DNA from 2 places in the Mesorhizobium sp. B1-1-8 genome. Region 1 is predicted to be linked to the other one. Evidence: riboswitches for the same ligand, from Rfam matches in the RefSeq annotation. Region 1 holds a riboswitch; the other holds the start of a gene.
The links. A riboswitch is a leader RNA that binds a small molecule or an ion and turns the genes downstream of it on or off. The one in region 1 is predicted to bind cobalamin.
Positions count from the first base shown of each region.

Region 2: it holds a riboswitch for cobalamin, as region 1 does, so the genes downstream of both, bluB (5,6-dimethylbenzimidazole synthase) here and FJ974_RS13575 (DUF1636 family protein) in region 1, are expected to answer to the same signal.

Region 1 covers NZ_CP083956.1:2,786,161-2,793,970, reverse strand. Annotated here, with positions in the region: gene FJ974_RS13600 (four helix bundle protein) at 1-188, opposite strand, end outside; gene FJ974_RS13595 (NADH-quinone oxidoreductase subunit C) at 274-876, opposite strand; gene FJ974_RS13590 (NuoB/complex I 20 kDa subunit family protein) at 881-1,462, opposite strand; gene FJ974_RS13585 (NADH-quinone oxidoreductase subunit A) at 1,453-1,818, opposite strand; gene FJ974_RS13580 (winged helix-turn-helix domain-containing protein) at 2,151-3,350, shown strand; cobalamin riboswitch at 3,380-3,584, shown strand; gene FJ974_RS13575 (DUF1636 family protein) at 3,623-4,051, shown strand; gene cobW (cobalamin biosynthesis protein CobW) at 4,054-5,091, shown strand; gene FJ974_RS13565 (cobaltochelatase subunit CobN) at 5,109-7,810, shown strand, end outside.
Region 2 covers NZ_CP083956.1:4,957,479-4,965,288, reverse strand. Annotated here, with positions in the region: gene FJ974_RS24445 (MFS transporter) at 1-637, opposite strand, end outside; gene FJ974_RS24440 (TetR/AcrR family transcriptional regulator) at 759-1,367, shown strand; gene FJ974_RS24435 (hypothetical protein) at 1,478-2,461, shown strand; gene bluB (5,6-dimethylbenzimidazole synthase) at 2,462-3,199, opposite strand; cobalamin riboswitch at 3,242-3,420, opposite strand; gene FJ974_RS24425 (histone deacetylase family protein) at 3,534-4,460, shown strand; gene FJ974_RS24420 (exodeoxyribonuclease VII small subunit) at 4,464-4,715, shown strand; gene FJ974_RS24415 (DUF2277 domain-containing protein) at 4,754-5,020, shown strand; gene FJ974_RS24410 (pirin family protein) at 5,030-5,950, shown strand; gene dxs (1-deoxy-D-xylulose-5-phosphate synthase) at 6,093-7,810, shown strand, end outside.

The sequences.
Region 1 (7,810 bases):
AGTTCCTTCAACGAACCCTGCGCCATGCGCAGAAATTGAACGAACGAACCTCTGTTCTCACGACCATACCCCTCAGCAATATTGGCGGCGATAGACACCGCCGAGCGGCGCATCTGGGAGGTCATTCCATAGATCTCGTCCCTCGGAAAACCTTTGGTGACGCGATAACAATCTTCGGCAAGAACCATCGCCGATTGCCACACCATCAGGTCGCGATAAGATTCGATCCGCTTTTCCAATTCCTTCCCTACTGACTACTCACTACTTCCCTACTCACTGTTTCGCCTTTTCATCCCCCGGCAGCACGTAATCCGTACCCTCCCAGGGGGAAAGAAAATCGAAGTTTCTGAATTCCTGGTTCAACTCCACCGGCTCGTAGATGACCCGCTTGGCCTCGTCGTCGTAGCGCACCTCGACGAAGCCGGTCAGCGGGAAATCCTTGCGCAACGGGTGACCGTCGAAGCCGTAGTCGGTCAGGATGCGGCGCAGGTCCGGATGGCCGGAGAACAGCACGCCATAGAGATCGTAGGTCTCGCGCTCGAACCAGTCGGCGCCCGGATAGACGGCCGTCAGCGATGGCACCAGCGTCTCCTCGTCGGCCTGGACCTTCAGCCGGATGCGCACGTTCTGCTTCGGCGATAACAGGTGATAGACGACGTCGAAGCGCTTGGCGCGGGACGGATAGTCGGCGCCGCAGATGTCGATGATCGAGATGAACTGGCAACGCGGATCGTCACGCAGGAAGGTCGCCACCTCGATCAGGTTGCCCGGCTCGACGGAAACCGTCAGCTCGCCATAGGCGAGCACCGCCTCGCCGACGCGGCCGGTAAGCTTCTCGCCGAGATAGGTGGAGAGTTCATTAAACGCCTGAGTCATCGGCTTACCGTTCGATCGTGCCGGTGCGGCGGATCTTCTTCTGCAACAGAAGAATGCCGTAGAGCAGCGCTTCGGCGCTCGGCGGGCAGCCGGGGACGTAGATGTCGACCGGCACGATGCGGTCGCAGCCGCGCACCACCGAATAGGAATAGTGGTAATAGCCGCCGCCATTGGCGCAGGAACCCATCGAGATGACGTAGCGCGGCTCCGGCATCTGGTCGTAGACCTTGCGCAGCGCCGGCGCCATCTTGTTGGTCAGCGTGCCGGCGACGATCATGATGTCGGACTGGCGCGGCGAGGCGCGCGGCGCGACGCCGAAACGCTCGGAGTCATAACGCGGCATCGAGGTGTGGATCATCTCGACCGCGCAGCAAGCGAGGCCGAAGGTCATGAACATCAGCGAACCGCTGCGCGCCCAGGTGATCAGCGCTTCGGTCGAGGTGACGAGAAAGCCCTTGTCGGCCAGCTCATTGTTGATTTCGAGAAAGAAGGGATCATCCTCCCCCACCGGCCGGCCGGTGTTGGGATCGATGATGCCCTTGGGCTTCGGCGCGACGAGGGTGCCTGAACTGTCGTTCAATCCCATTCCAGCGCTCCTTTTTTCCATTCATAGGCAAAGCCGATGGTCAGCACAGCCAAAAACACCATCATCGACCAGAAACCGAGCATGCCGACCTTGGAGAAGGACACCGCCCAGGGGAACAGGAAGGCGACTTCGAGATCGAAGATGATGAACAGGATCGACACAAGGTAGAAGCGGATGTCGAACTTCATGCGGGCGTCGTCGAACGAATTGAAGCCGCATTCATACGCAGACAGCTTTTCCGGGTCGGGATTCTGGTAGGCGACCAGAAACGGCGCGATGATCAGCGCCAAACCGACGACCAGCGCCACGGCGATGAACAGGACGATGGGCAGATACGAACTCAGGAGTGCGCTCATGCAGCGGCTTTCCCTTGGCGGCCAATCAACGTTGATTACAGCAACCAACCCTATTGCGGAAGCGTGACAGATTTACCGCTGAACCGTTTTAGGGCGCCTATGCTGCAACGCGGCGAGGGTTAGCGCAGCGGTTTCGGCGAAGCAAGTCAAACCTTGTTCAATTCGCGGCCCTGGACGCCATATCGGAACAAACTGGTCCGATCCGCTCCTGTTTGATTTCCTTCATGTTTTACTCCACTTTTTCTCCTGACACATATCCTGCCACTGGCCTGCTAGCATGGCCGGAATCATCGGCCAGGAATTCGAGTAAAACGATCGGGCAAGGCGTTTTGATGAAGGAAAAAATCTCGCTCGCCATGGCCAGGCGCATAGCGCTTGGCGCGCAGGGTTTCACCGATCCGCGGCCGTCCGGCACGCCCGATCGCCGCCATCTCGCCCGCGTGCTCTCCCGCACCGGCCTATTGCAGATCGATTCCGTCAGCGCGGTGGTGCGCGCTCACTACATGCCGCTCTATTCGCGACTCGGCCCCTACCCGCTTTCGCTGCTTGACAGCGCAGCCGTCAACCGCAAGCGCACGGTTTTCGAATATTGGGCGCATGAGGCTTCGTTCCTGCCGGTCGAGACTTATCCGCTGCTGCGCTGGCGCATGCAGCGCGCCGAGCAAGGCGACGAGATGTATCTCGGTCTGGCCAAATGGGGCCGCGAGCGGACCGGACTGATCAAGGATATCTATGACCAGGTCGCCGAGCGCGGGCCGATCGCCGCCTCCGGCATAGAGGGCCACAAGGGCAATGGCGGCTGGTGGGGCTGGAGCGAGGCCAAGCACGCTTTCGAATGGCTGTTCTGGGCCGGGCGCATCACCACCGCCTATCGGCGCGGCTTCGAACGCTACTACGACCTTCCGGAACGCGTTCTGCCGCAGGCGGTCCTCGACTTGCCGGTGCCGGCGGCCGAGGATGCGCATCGCGAATTGCTGCGCATTTCCGCCCGCGCCCACGGCATAGCGACGGCAGGCGACCTGCGCGATTATTTCCGCCTGTCGCCCGCCGACATGAAAGGCCGGCTGGAGGAACTGGTCGAGACGGGCGAGTTGCTGCCGGTGCGCGTCGAGGGCTGGGACAAGCCGGCTTACCTTCATAGGGATGCCCGCCTGCCACGAAAAATCGAGGCGCGCGCCCTGCTCGCCCCGTTCGACCCGGTGGTCTTCGAACGCTCGCGCACAGAAAGGCTGTTCGATTTCCGCTATCGCATCGAGATCTACACGCCGGCCGAAAAACGCCAATACGGCTATTATGTGCTGCCGTTCCTGCTCGGCGACCGGATCGTCGGGCGCATCGACCTCAAGGCCGACCGTCCGGCCGGTGTGTTGCGCGTCCATGCCGCCTATACTGAGCCCGGCGCCCCGCCGGAGACAGTCGCCCAGCTCTTCGAGGAACTGAAGCAGATGCAGGGCTGGCTTGGCCTGGAGCGCATCGAGGTGACTCCGGCTGGCGATCTCGGGCCGGCGCTGGCCGACATCGCCGCGTCGTAACCGCGCGTTGACACGCCTACACCCGTAAGCCTAAATCCGGTGCAGACGGTCTCCTCTCGGCAAAGGGAGGAGCCAAGAGGGAATGCGGTGCGGGACAAAATCCCAAATCCGCGGCTGTCCCCGCAACTGTGAGCGAAGAGCCAAGGCCGAAAGCCACTGGGATATTCCCGGGAAGGCGGCTACCAAGGCGATGACCCGCGAGCCAGGAGACCTGCCGTCTGCGACATAAGAATCCGATCGCCCGGCGGGTTACCGGGCAAGGAGCCTGATTTTTGGACCAAGACAGCAGTTTTTCGGCTGGCACAGCGGACAATGCGTCCGGCGATAGCGATGTCTTGGCCGGCGTCACCGTCATCGTCTGCGTCTCCTGCCGCGACGAAACCGGTTCCGACGCGCACCCCCGCGCCGGCGCGCTGCTGGCCGAAGACGCCCGGCGGGCCGCGGCTCCCGAAAACATTTGCATCCGTACCGTCGAATGCCTCGGCAATTGCAAGCGCCGCCTCAGTGCCGCGATCCTGCGCGACGGCTGCTGGAGCTATGTCTTCGGCGACCTGGAGACGACCAGCGGCGCCGACCTCGTCGCCGGCGCAAAGCTTTTCGCCACCTCCACCGACGGTCTCATCCCTTGGCGCGGCCGGCCCGATTGCCTGAAGCGCGGCCTTGTTGCCCGCATTCCTCCCCTCGACATGCTGAAGGACTGATCATGAACGCTTCCGTTTCGCGCGTCCCCTGCACCGTCGTCACCGGCTTTCTCGGCGCCGGCAAGACGACGCTGATCCGCAACCTGCTTGAGAACGCCAAGGGCAAGCGGCTGGCGATTATCGTCAACGAATTCGGCGACATCGGCATCGACGGCGAGATCCTGAAGGGCTGCGGCATCGACAGCTGCCCGGAGGAGAACATCGTCGAGCTCGCCAATGGCTGCATCTGCTGCACCGTCGCCGACGATTTCGTTCCGGCGCTCGACCAGATCCTGTCGCGCACGCCCAAGGTCGACCACATCCTGATCGAGACCTCCGGCCTGGCTTTGCCAAAGCCGCTTGTGCAGGCCTTCCAGTGGCCGAGCGTAAAAAGCCGCGTCACGGTGGACGGCGTCATCGCCGTGGTCGACGGGCCGGCGCTGGCCGAGGGCCGCGTTGCCTCCGACATGGAGGCGCTGCAGGCGCAGCGCGCGCAGGACGAAAGCCTCGACCATGACGATCCGGTCGAGGAAGTGTTCGAGGACCAGATCGCCTGCGCCGACCTGATCATCCTGTCGAAGAGCGATTTGATGGATGCGGCGGGCTCGGCGCGCGCCAACGCCGCCATCGGCGAGCATATCGCGCGGGCGGTCAAGGTCGTGCCCACCGCGCAGGGCAAGGTCGATCCGTCGGTGCTGCTCGGCCTCGGGCTTGCGGTCGAGGATGATATCGAGAACCGCAAGACCCATCACGATGACGAGCTCGACCACGAGCACGACGACTTTGACTCTTTCGTCATCGATATCCCGTCGATCGCCAATCCGGACGAACTGGCCAGGCGCGTCGCCACGGCGGCCGAGCAGGAAAACGTCTTGCGGGTGAAGGGTTTCGTCGAAGTCGGCGGCAAGCCGATGCGGCTGCTGCTGCAGGCCGTCGGGCCGCGCGTCAACCACTATTACGACCGCGCCTGGACGGCCGAAGACAACCGCCGCTCGCGCCTCGTCGTCATTGGCCTGAAGGGGCTGAACCGTCCGGCGATCGAGCGTATCCTCGCCGGCTGAGGTCAACACGAAAAGCGATGCATATCCTCACCACGACCTCCGCCTCGCTCGACGATCTCGCCGAGCCGATCGATCTCAGGCAGACACCTGCGGATGTCGTGGCCCTGTCCTTCACCGACAGTGATCTCGCCGGACTGGCGGCGGCATGGAAGGCGGATGCGGAGCGCCTGCCATCGATGCGGCTCGCAGCGCTTCGTGACCTGCGCCATCCGATGTCCGTCGACCTCTGGGTCGACAGCGTCGCCAAGCATGCCAGGGTCATCCTCGTGCGCATCCTCGGCGGCTACGACTGGTGGCGCTATGGCTGCGACCAGTTGGCAGCGGTTGCGCGCGAGCGAGGCATCAAGCTGGCGCTGCTGCCGGGCGAGAGTCACGACGAGGATCAGCGCCTGATCGAAGCCTCGACGCTGCCGCGCGAGGAGCTTGATGCGTTGCTCGGTTATTTTCGTGAGGGCGGGCCGGCCAATATGAACGCGCTGGTGCAAAGGCTGGCACGGCTGGCGGGGTCGGATGCGGCCGTGGCTGAGCCGGTCAGTGTGCCGAAGGCTGGGTTTTACGTGCCAGGATTTGGCGTCGTGGAGCGCGGCGTCCCCCTCCCCCTTGACGGGAGGATCCGGCCGCAGGCCGGGGGTGGGGTCCTCTGCGAAACGCGCCAACGCCCTGAAGTGCGGCGACAGGATGAAGGATCCAGCCCGGTCGTCCCGACCCCACCCGGCCCTGCGGGCCACCCTCCCCTCGAGGGGGAGGGGAACGTCGCGCCCATCATCCCCATCCTCTTCTACCGCTCGATGCTGCTGGCGGCAGACGTAGCGCCGATCGACGCTCTCGTGGAAGCGTTGAAGCTGCAAGGTCTCACCCCGGTACCGATCTTCGTTTCCAGTCTGAAAGATCCGACGTCGCTCGCCTTCGTCGAAACCGCACTCGCAACATTGAACCCCGCCGCCATCGTCACCGCCACAGCCTTTGCCTCCGGCGCCGAGCCTGGTACAGAAACTCTGTTCGACCGTGCCGGCGTGCCCGTCTTCCAGGTCATTGTCGCGACGACCAGGCGCGAGGTGTGGGAGAAGAACCAGCGCGGCCTGGCGCCGGCCGACCTTGCCATGCATGTCGTGCTGCCGGAGCTCGACGGCCGCATCCTCGCCGGCGCCGTGTCCTTCAAAGGCGAAATCGAAACCGATCCGGCGCTGGCCTTCCGCGCGTTCGCCAACCGGCCGGAACCGGATCGCGTCGCGCAGGTCGCCGCCCGCATCGCGGCTTTCATCCGGCTGCAGCGGGCGAAGCGGGCTGAGCGCAAGCTGGCCATCCTGATCCCGGATTACCCGAGCGCCCCCGGCCGCACCGGTTATGCCGTCGGCCTCGATGTGCCTTCAAGCGTGCTGGCGATGCTGCACGACCTGAGGGAACAGGGTTATGCGGTTGAAGGGATTCCGCAATCGCCAAGGGAATTGCTGGATGCGCTGGAGCGAAGTGGCGAAGGGCTCGGATTGGAGGCGTATCTGAAATTCTCCAGGGATCTGTCGGCTGAGGCGGTGGCTGCCGTCGACGCGGCCTGGGGAAAGATGGACGAGATAAGTCTGCGCGAGGCCCCCCTCTCTGTCCTACCGGACATCTCCCCCTCAGGGGGGGAGATTGGCAGTTCCGCCGCCGGCTCCTCCCGTAAAACGCTGAAAATTGGCGAAAGCCGAGGTGAAGGAATAATCTCCCCCCTTGAGGGGGAGATGTCCGGCAGGACAGAGAGGGGGGCGCCAGAACGCCTACCTTCGCAGGCAAGCCCCCACTTCCCCTTCCGTGCCGCCACCTTCGGCAACGTCACCGTGGCGCTTGCCCCCGATCGCGGCCGCTCTGCCGATCGCCGCGCCGACTACCACGACCCGACGCTGCCGCCCCGTCACGAGCTGATCGCTTTCGGCCTCTGGTTGCAAAAATCGCTCGGCGTCCATGCCATCGTCCATGTTGGCGCGCATGGCACGCTGGAATGGCTGCCGGGCAAGACGGTTGCGCTCTCCGAAAACTGTTTTCCCGAGATCGTCACCGGCCCGCTGCCGGTTATCTATCCCTTCATCGTCTCCAACCCCGGCGAGGCGGCGCAGGCCAAGCGGCGCATCGCCGCCGTCACGCTCGGCCATTTGCCGCCACCGCTGACCGGCGCCGGCCTCGACGAAGCGCAGCAACGGCTGGAACGGCTTGTAGATGAATATGCGCAAGCCGACGGGCTCGACCGGCGCCGCCGCGACCGACTTGCGAAGCTGATCGTCGAAACGGCGCAGAAGACAGGCCTCGCTTCTGAAGCCGGCGTTGCCGGCACCGATGCGCCCGACGAGGCGCTGCGCCGCATCGACGCCTGGCTCTGCGACCTGAAAGATTTCGCCGTCAAGGACGGGCTGCATGTCTACGGCCGCGTGCCGGAAGACGAAACCGATCCGCTGCGCCGGCAAAGCGCCGAAGCCGAAAAATCGGCCCTGCTCGCCGCCCTCGACGGCCGCCACATCAAGGCAAGCCCCGCCGGTGCGCCGGCGCGCGGCCGGTCCGACGTGCTGCCTACGGGGCGCAACCTCTTCACTTCCGATCCGCGCACCATGCCGACGCCAACAGCCTACGATCTTGGCCAGGCGGCAGCGGAAGAAGTGGTGCGCAGCTATATGCAGGCGCATGGCGACTGGCCGCGATCGCTGGTCATCGACCTTTGGGGCTCGGCTTCGCTGCGCACCGGCGGCGAGGA
Region 2 (7,810 bases), 2.2 Mb from region 1:
GCCTAAGGCGGATCGCCGATCCGGCCGCGCCATCCGCCGCCGGACGCACCGGCGGCTCCGTCGAACGCTGAAGCAGGAACGCAGCCGAGCCGAAGGCGAGCAGCAGGGTGCTCACCAGCACGCCGGCTTCCGGGAACAGCGCAGCGCTTAAGCCCACCGACAGCGACGCACCGGCGACATAAACCAGCTCGTCGGCCGCGGATTCAAAGGCGAAGGCGGTGTTGAGCTCTGGCCGATCGCGGAAAATCTCGGTCCAGCGCGCCCGCACCAGCGCCGGGATGCTCGGCATTGCGGCGGCAAGCAGTGCCGACAAGAACAATGTCCATATCGGCCAATGCTGATTGGCAGCTACGATCAGTGTTGCGAAGAAAAGCACGGAAATGAAGGTTGCCGGCATGGCCACTCGTGTCTGGCCGAGCCGGTCCACCAGTCTCGATATCTGCGGGGACAGAAAGGCGTTGACCAGCGCATAGGTCGCCGAGACGGCTCCGGCCAGCCAGTATTCGCCATGCGTCTGTGCCAGCATCGCCACGATGCCGATCGGCGCCATGGCGATCGGCAGCCGGGCGATAAAGGCAGCCGCGGCAAAACCCTTGGTGCCGGGAGCCCGAAAGATTTCCAAATAGGGGTTTCGCATCGTCTTGTTCCTCGACAAGGGGAAGGCAGGCAATTACATACGCGGCGTATGAGTGTCAGATAGTTCATACGTAGCGTATGTCAATTGGCATACGGAGCGTATGTGGATAGGTCCAGAAGCCATGCACAAACCCCGCAAGGAGATGATCGCCGAGACGCGCGCCAAGCTGATCGCCGCAGCCCGCCATGCCTTCGGCACGATCGGCTATGCAGACGCTTCGATGGACGATTTTACTGCTTCGGCCGGCCTGACGCGCGGTGCGCTCTACCATCATTTCGGCGACAAGAAGGGCCTGTTGCAGGCGGTGATCGCGGAGATCGACGGTGAGATGGCAGCGCGCGTGAACGAGGTAGCGTCACGGGCGCCAACCCGCTGGCAGCACTTCGTCGACGAGTGCACCACCTATATCGAGATGGCGCTGGAGCCGGAGATCCAGCGCATCATGTTCCGCGACGGCCCGGCCGTCCTCGGCGACCCGGCACAATGGGCGAACGCTAATGCCTGCGTCGCTTCAATGACCGAGCACCTGACGGCCTTGCAGCAAGAGGGCGTCGTCGTGCCCGATCTCGATCCCGAAACCGCGGCGCGGCTGATCAACGGCGCCAGCAGCCAGGCCTCGCAGCGCATCGCCAATTCCAAGGACCCTGAAGCGACGTCGAAGAAGGCGATAGCAGCATTCAAGCAGCTGCTCGAAGGGTTGCTCAAGAAGCCAAAGCAAACGACCGGGTAACCACACCCGCCGGCTTGTGCACCGGTTTTTGGGCCGGCACGCCGCTGCCGCGTTGACAATCTCGTGCGTGGGCGCATCCTCTCGCGCCATCTTAAGGCAGGGGTCGGGCCATGTGGGACTTCAGCATCGGCAGGTCGGTGTCCATCATGATGAGGACATGGCCTTTCATCGTCTTTCGCATGATCGTCTATTTCGGCATCACGCTGGCTTTCATCATGGCGACCGGCACCGGCGCCAGCGTCGGCTATGGCGTCGGCCACATCTCGACCGATCCCGACGGTCCGCTCTCCTTCGCGCTCTGGGGCGGCGTGGTCGGCTTCGGCGTCGTCGCGGTCGCTATGTACTGGATCCGCGGATACATCCTCTACATCGTCAAGGCCGGGCACATCGCGGTCATGGTCCATCTCATCGACGGCCATGACGTTCCCGACGGGCAGGGCCAGATCGCCTATGCCAGGGAAGTGGTCGCCCAGCGTTTCGCCGAGGCCAATATCCTTTTTGTCGTCGATACGCTGGTCAACGGCGCCATCCGCGCCATCACCGGCCTGACCGCCGGCATCGCCGCCTTCCTGCCCATTCCCGGCCTTAGCGGCCTCGTCAGCTTCGTCAACACCGTCATCCGCCTGTCGCTGACCTATGTCGACGAGATCATCCTCGGCTACAACATCCGCATCAATTCGAGCACGCCTTTCGAGACTGCCAGGCAAGGCGTCGTGCTTTACGCCCAGAACGGCAAGATCATGGTCAAGAACGCGGTCTGGCTGGCGGCGATCATGTGGGGCGTGTCCTTCCTCATTTTCCTTTTGATGCTGGCGCCGGCCGCCGCCATCCTGTGGGTCATGCCGGGACAGCTTGCCGGCTGGGCCTTCGTGCTCGCCATCGTCTTTGCGTGGGCCTTCAAGGCGGCCTTCATCGAGCCATTCGCCATCGTTTCGCTGATGCAGGTCTATTTCGCAACCATCGAGGGCCAGGTTCCCAATCCCGAATGGGACCGGCGGCTGGTCGAAACCTCGTCGAAATTCCGCGAGCTCAAGGACAGGGCGCTTGCCTCCTTCCGCGGCTCGCGCTGGGAGGCGCCGAGCACCGCAGTCTGATCATGGCTTCCGCCGGTCTTCCGCGCCGAGCCTCACTATCGCCGATTTGAGCGGCGCCTCGCCGGCGCCGCAGAAAATCTCGCTCATCACCAGCTCTGGCAGCGGCAGCCGACGGCCCCAGCCATGCGCTTCGAGATCCGGTTTCGGCGCGAATTCCGAGACGCGGCCGACGCACAGATAGGCGATCGGCGTCACGTGCTCGGGGATCGACAGCAGCCGCTTCAGCGCTTGCGTTTCGATGATGCTGACCCAGCCGACGCCGACGCCCTCGGCCCGCGCGGCCAGCCAGAAATTCTGCACGGCACAGACGGTGCTGTAGAGGTCCATCTCCGGATTGTGCCAGCGCCCGAGCGGCGAGTTTTGCGAGCGCTGCCGGTCGCAGGTGATGCACAGGTTCAGCGCGCTTTCGCAGATGCCTTCGAGCTTCAGCTTGCGGTAGAGCGCCCGCCGCTCTTCTTCCATGGCCGGCAATTCCTGTTCGCGGGCGGCGAGAAACAAATCGCGCACCTGCCGCCGCCGTTCCGCATCGCGGATAACGATGAAATTCCACGGCTGCATGTAGCCGACCGACGGCGCGTGATGAGCGGCCGTAAGCAGCCGCGCCAGCACCCGGTCATCGAGATCGTCCGACACGAAGTGGCTGCGCACGTCGCGCCTGGTGAACATCGCCCGGTAGACGGCGTCGCGCCCCAATTGGTCAAAGTCTTCGCCGCCCGCGGCGGTTGCTGGTACCGTCATCGCTTGTCCCCTTGCGATAAGCAGTCCTCCGCCTGACCATGCGGACGACCATGTCTGCCGGGCCGGTCTTCTGGCTCGGGATCGACCCGCGTCCGGCGCCTTCCCGTCATCGACAGTGGCTTTTGCCGGCGCGGTCCCCCTCACAGCGTTGGGCACGCCACGGAATTCAACCGTGTTCCCGATTCTCCCGCGTCGCGGGCACCAGGCAGCGGCGGGACCTTATCGCGAACGCAGCGCGACGCCAATGCCGCCGGCGACACGGCAAGGCGCGATTTCCCCAGCCATTGGAATTCGAAACATGGTCATTCCGGTCGTAGGTGCCTAGATTAGGGCAATGGCTACCCGTCTCTACACCCATCCGGTCTTCCTCGAACACATCACGCCGCCCGGCCATCCCGAGCGGCCCGACCGTCTGCGCGCCATCGAACGCGTGCTGGACGACGAGGCGTTTTCAGCCCTAGACCGCGTCCAGGCGCCGGAGGGCGACGAGGCGACCATCCTCTACGCGCATCCTGAGGATTTCGTCGAGCGCGTGCGCGCCGCGATCCCCGAAACCGGGCTCGCCCGCATCGATGCCGACACCACTGCCAGCCCGAAGAGCTGGCAAGCGGCGGTGACGGCGATCGGCGCCGCCAACGCCGCCGTCGACGACGTTTTCGAGGGCCGCGCCGCCAATGCCTTCGTTGCCGCGCGTCCACCCGGCCACCATGCCGAGAAGACCACAGCGATGGGCTTCTGCCTTTTCAACACTGCGGCGATTGCCGCCCGCTACGCGCAAAAAAAGCACCAGGCCGAGCGCGTCGCCATCGTCGACTGGGATGTCCACCACGGCAACGGCACGCAGGACATTTTTTGGGACGACCCGTCGGTGCTCTACTGCTCGACGCACCAGATGCCGCTTTATCCGGGCACCGGGGCAAAAAACGAAACCGGCGCCGGCAACATCGTCAACGCGCCGCTGGCGCCGCAAACCGGCAGCGAAGCGTTCCGCGACGCGTTCCTGTCGCGCGTGCTGCCGTCGATCGAAGCGTTCGCGCCCGACCTGATCATCATTTCGGCCGGTTTCGACGCGCACCGTCGCGATCCGCTGGCCGAGATCAACCTGACCGAGGAGGATTTCGACTGGGCGACGGGCCAGCTGATGGAACGCGCCGGACGCCACAGCGGCAACCGGCTCGTTTCCCTGCTGGAGGGCGGCTACGATCTGCAGGGACTGGCATTTTCGGTCGCCGCCCATGTCGGGCGGCTGATGAAGGGATAGGATATGGCTGGCGAAGGCAATGAAGACGTCAAGGCGATGAGCTTCGAACAGGCGCTCGACGCGCTGGAGAAGATCGTCGATGATCTGGAGCGCGGCGACGTCCCGCTCGACCAGTCGATCAAGATCTACGAGCGCGGCGAGGCGCTGAAGGCCCATTGCGACCGTTTGCTGAAGGCGGCCGAGGACAAGGTCGAGAAGATCAGGCTGTCGCGCGACGGCAAGCCGGTTGGCACGGAGCCGCTCGACGCGGAATAGTTTGGAACGGGTGGGGCAGAGAAGCAGGAGTTCAAGCTATGTGCCGCAACATCAAGACCTTGGCCAATTTCGAACCGCCGGCGACCAATGACGAAGTGCATGACGCAGCACTTCAGTTCGTGCGCAAGCTGAGCGGTTCCACCAAACCATCCAAGCGCAACGAACATGCTTTCTATCACGCCGTGGAGGCGATCGCCGCCGCGGCGCGCGAGCTGCTCGATTCGCTGGAAACCACACAAGAGCCGCGCAACCGCGAGGAAATGGCGGCCAAGGCGAAAGCCAGATCCGCGCTGCGGTTCGCCTGAGGGGATCGAATGAGCTTCTTTCCGGGAAACGACCCTGAACCGGGCGATGGTTTCGCCTGCGACCAGATCGAGCTGATGGTCATCCCCAATGCCAAGGACATTGGCGGCTTTGAGGTCCGTCGCGCGCTGCCGACCGCCAAGCGCCGGCTGGTCGGACCGTTCATCTTCTTCGACCGCATGGGGCCCGCCATCCTGCGCGCCGGCCATGCCATCGACGTGCGCCCGCATCCGCATATCGGGCTTTCCACCGTCACCTATCTTTTCGACGGCAAGATCCGGCATCGCGACTCGCTCGGCACCGAAATGGTGATCGCGCCCGGCGACGTGAACCTGATGACCGCCGGCCGTGGCATCGTTCATTCCGAGCGCACGCCGGACGAATTGCGCGGCGCGCCGATGTCGATGTCCGGCCTGCAGACCTGGCTGGCATTGCCAGACGGCAAGGAGGAGATCGCTCCGGTCTTCGAGAATACATCGGTGATCCGCTTGCCCGAGATCGATGCCGAGGGTGTCGAGGGCCGGGTCGTCATCGGCGAATTCTCCGGCCTGCGCTCGCCGGTGGCGAGCGCCTCGGAGACGCTCTACGCCGACCTCAGGCTGGCTGCGGGCGCCAGCGTGAAAATCCCGGCCGATGCCGAGGAGCGCGCCATCTATACGCTGGAAGGCGAGGTTTCGATCGCCGGCGACCGTTTTCCGGCCGAGCGGCTTCTGGTGTTCAAGCCGGGCGACGAGATTGTCGTATCGTCCGAACAGGGCGCCCATTTCATGCTGTTCGGCGGCGCGTCGCTGGGTTCCAGGCGCTATATCTGGTGGAATTTCGTCTCATCCTCGAAAGAACGCATCCAACAGGCCAAGGAAGAATGGAAGACAGGCCGCTTCGATATCGTTCCTGGTGATGAGGAGGAGTTCATTCCGCTGCCCGAAAGATAGAGCAGGATGAGGCATCTTGCACCGGGCGCGTCACTGACGCGCATTTACATTCGGCCTGGAGCGGCATATTTCGCGCATGATCATGGCGCATGCCCAAGATGAAGGTTAGCGCAAGGTTAATTTTTCAGCAGGCCGCTTCAGAGTGAACGCAAAGCCCGACACGCCGCTCCTCGACAAGATCCGCATCCCCGCGGATCTGCGGGCGCTCGACGAAAGCGAGTTGCCGCAGCTCGCCACGGAACTGCGCGCCGAGTTGGTCGATGCCGTCTCGCACACCGGCGGCCACCTTGGCGCCGGCCTTGGCGTGGTCGAGCTCACTGTTGCGCTGCACTATGTCTTCAACACGCCGCAAGATCGGCTGATCTGGGATGTCGGCCACCAAGCCTATCCGCATAAAATCCTGACCGGCCGCCGCGACCGCATCCGCACGCTTCGCCAGGAAGGCGGCCTCTCCGGCTTCACCCGCCGCAGCGAAAGCGAATATGACCCGTTCGGCGCCGCGCATTCCTCGACCTCGATTTCCGCCGGCCTCGGCATGGCGATGGCCCGCGACCTCTCCGGCGGCCGCAACAATGTCATTGCCGTCATCGGCGACGGCGCCATGTCGGCCGGCATGGCCTATGAAGCGATGAACAATGCGGGCGCCCTCGACGCCCGCCTAATCGTCATCCTCAACGACAACGACATGTCGATCGCCCCGCCGACCGGCGCCATGAGCGCCTATCTGGCCAGGCTCGCCTCCGGCAAGACCTATCTCGGCCTGCGCGATTTCGGCAAGAAGCTGACATCCTATCTCGGCGAGCGCGCCGATCGCGCCATCACGCGCGCCGTCGAGCATGCGCGCGGCTATGTCACCGGCGGCACGCTGTTCGAGGAACTCGGCTTCTATCACATCGGCCCGATCGACGGCCACAATCTCGAGCACCTGATCCCGGTGCTGAGAAACGTCCGCGACAATTCCGATGGCCCGGTGCTGATCCATGTCGTCACACAGAAGGGCAAGGGCTACGCGCCGGCGGAAGCCGCCGCCGACAAATATCACGGCGTCAACAAGTTCGACGTCATCACCGGCGCCCAGGCCAAGGCGCCGGCCAACGCGCCGAGCTACACCAAGGTTTTTGCCGAAAGCCTGATCCAGGAAGCCCGCGAGGACGACCGCATCGTCGCCGTCACCGCAGCCATGCCGAGCGGCACCGGGCTCGACCTTTTCGGCGAGGTCTTCCCGGCCAGAACCTTCGACGTCGGCATTGCCGAGCAGCACGCGGTAACTTTCGCCGCAGGCCTCGCCACCGAAGGCTACAAACCCTTCGCCGCCATCTATTCGACCTTCCTGCAGCGCGCCTACGACCAGGTCGTCCATGACGTGGCGATCCAGAAGCTGCCGGTGCGCTTCCCGATCGACCGCGCCGGTTTCGTCGGCGCCGACGGCGCCACCCATTGCGGCGCCTTCGACACCACCTTCCTGACGACGCTGCCCGGTTTCGTCGTCATGGCCGCCGCCGACGAGGCTGAGCTTCGCCACATGGTGCGCACCGCCGCCTGTTATGACGAAGGGCCGATTGCCTTCCGCTATCCGCGCGGAAATGGCGTCGGCGTCGATATGCCGGCGCGCGGCTCGGTGCTGGAGATCGGCAAGGGCCGTGTTCTGAAGGAAGGCACCAAGGTTGCGCTGCTCTCCTTCGGCACGCGGCTGCAGGACTGCCTGTCGGCCGCCGAGGAACTCGGCGCGGCGGGTCTTTCCACCACCGTTGTCGATGCCCGCTTCGCCAAGCCGCTCGACGAGGATCTGATCCGGCGGCTCGCCCGCTCGCACGAGGTTCTGGTGACCGTGGAAGAGGGCGCGATCGGCGGCTTCGCCAG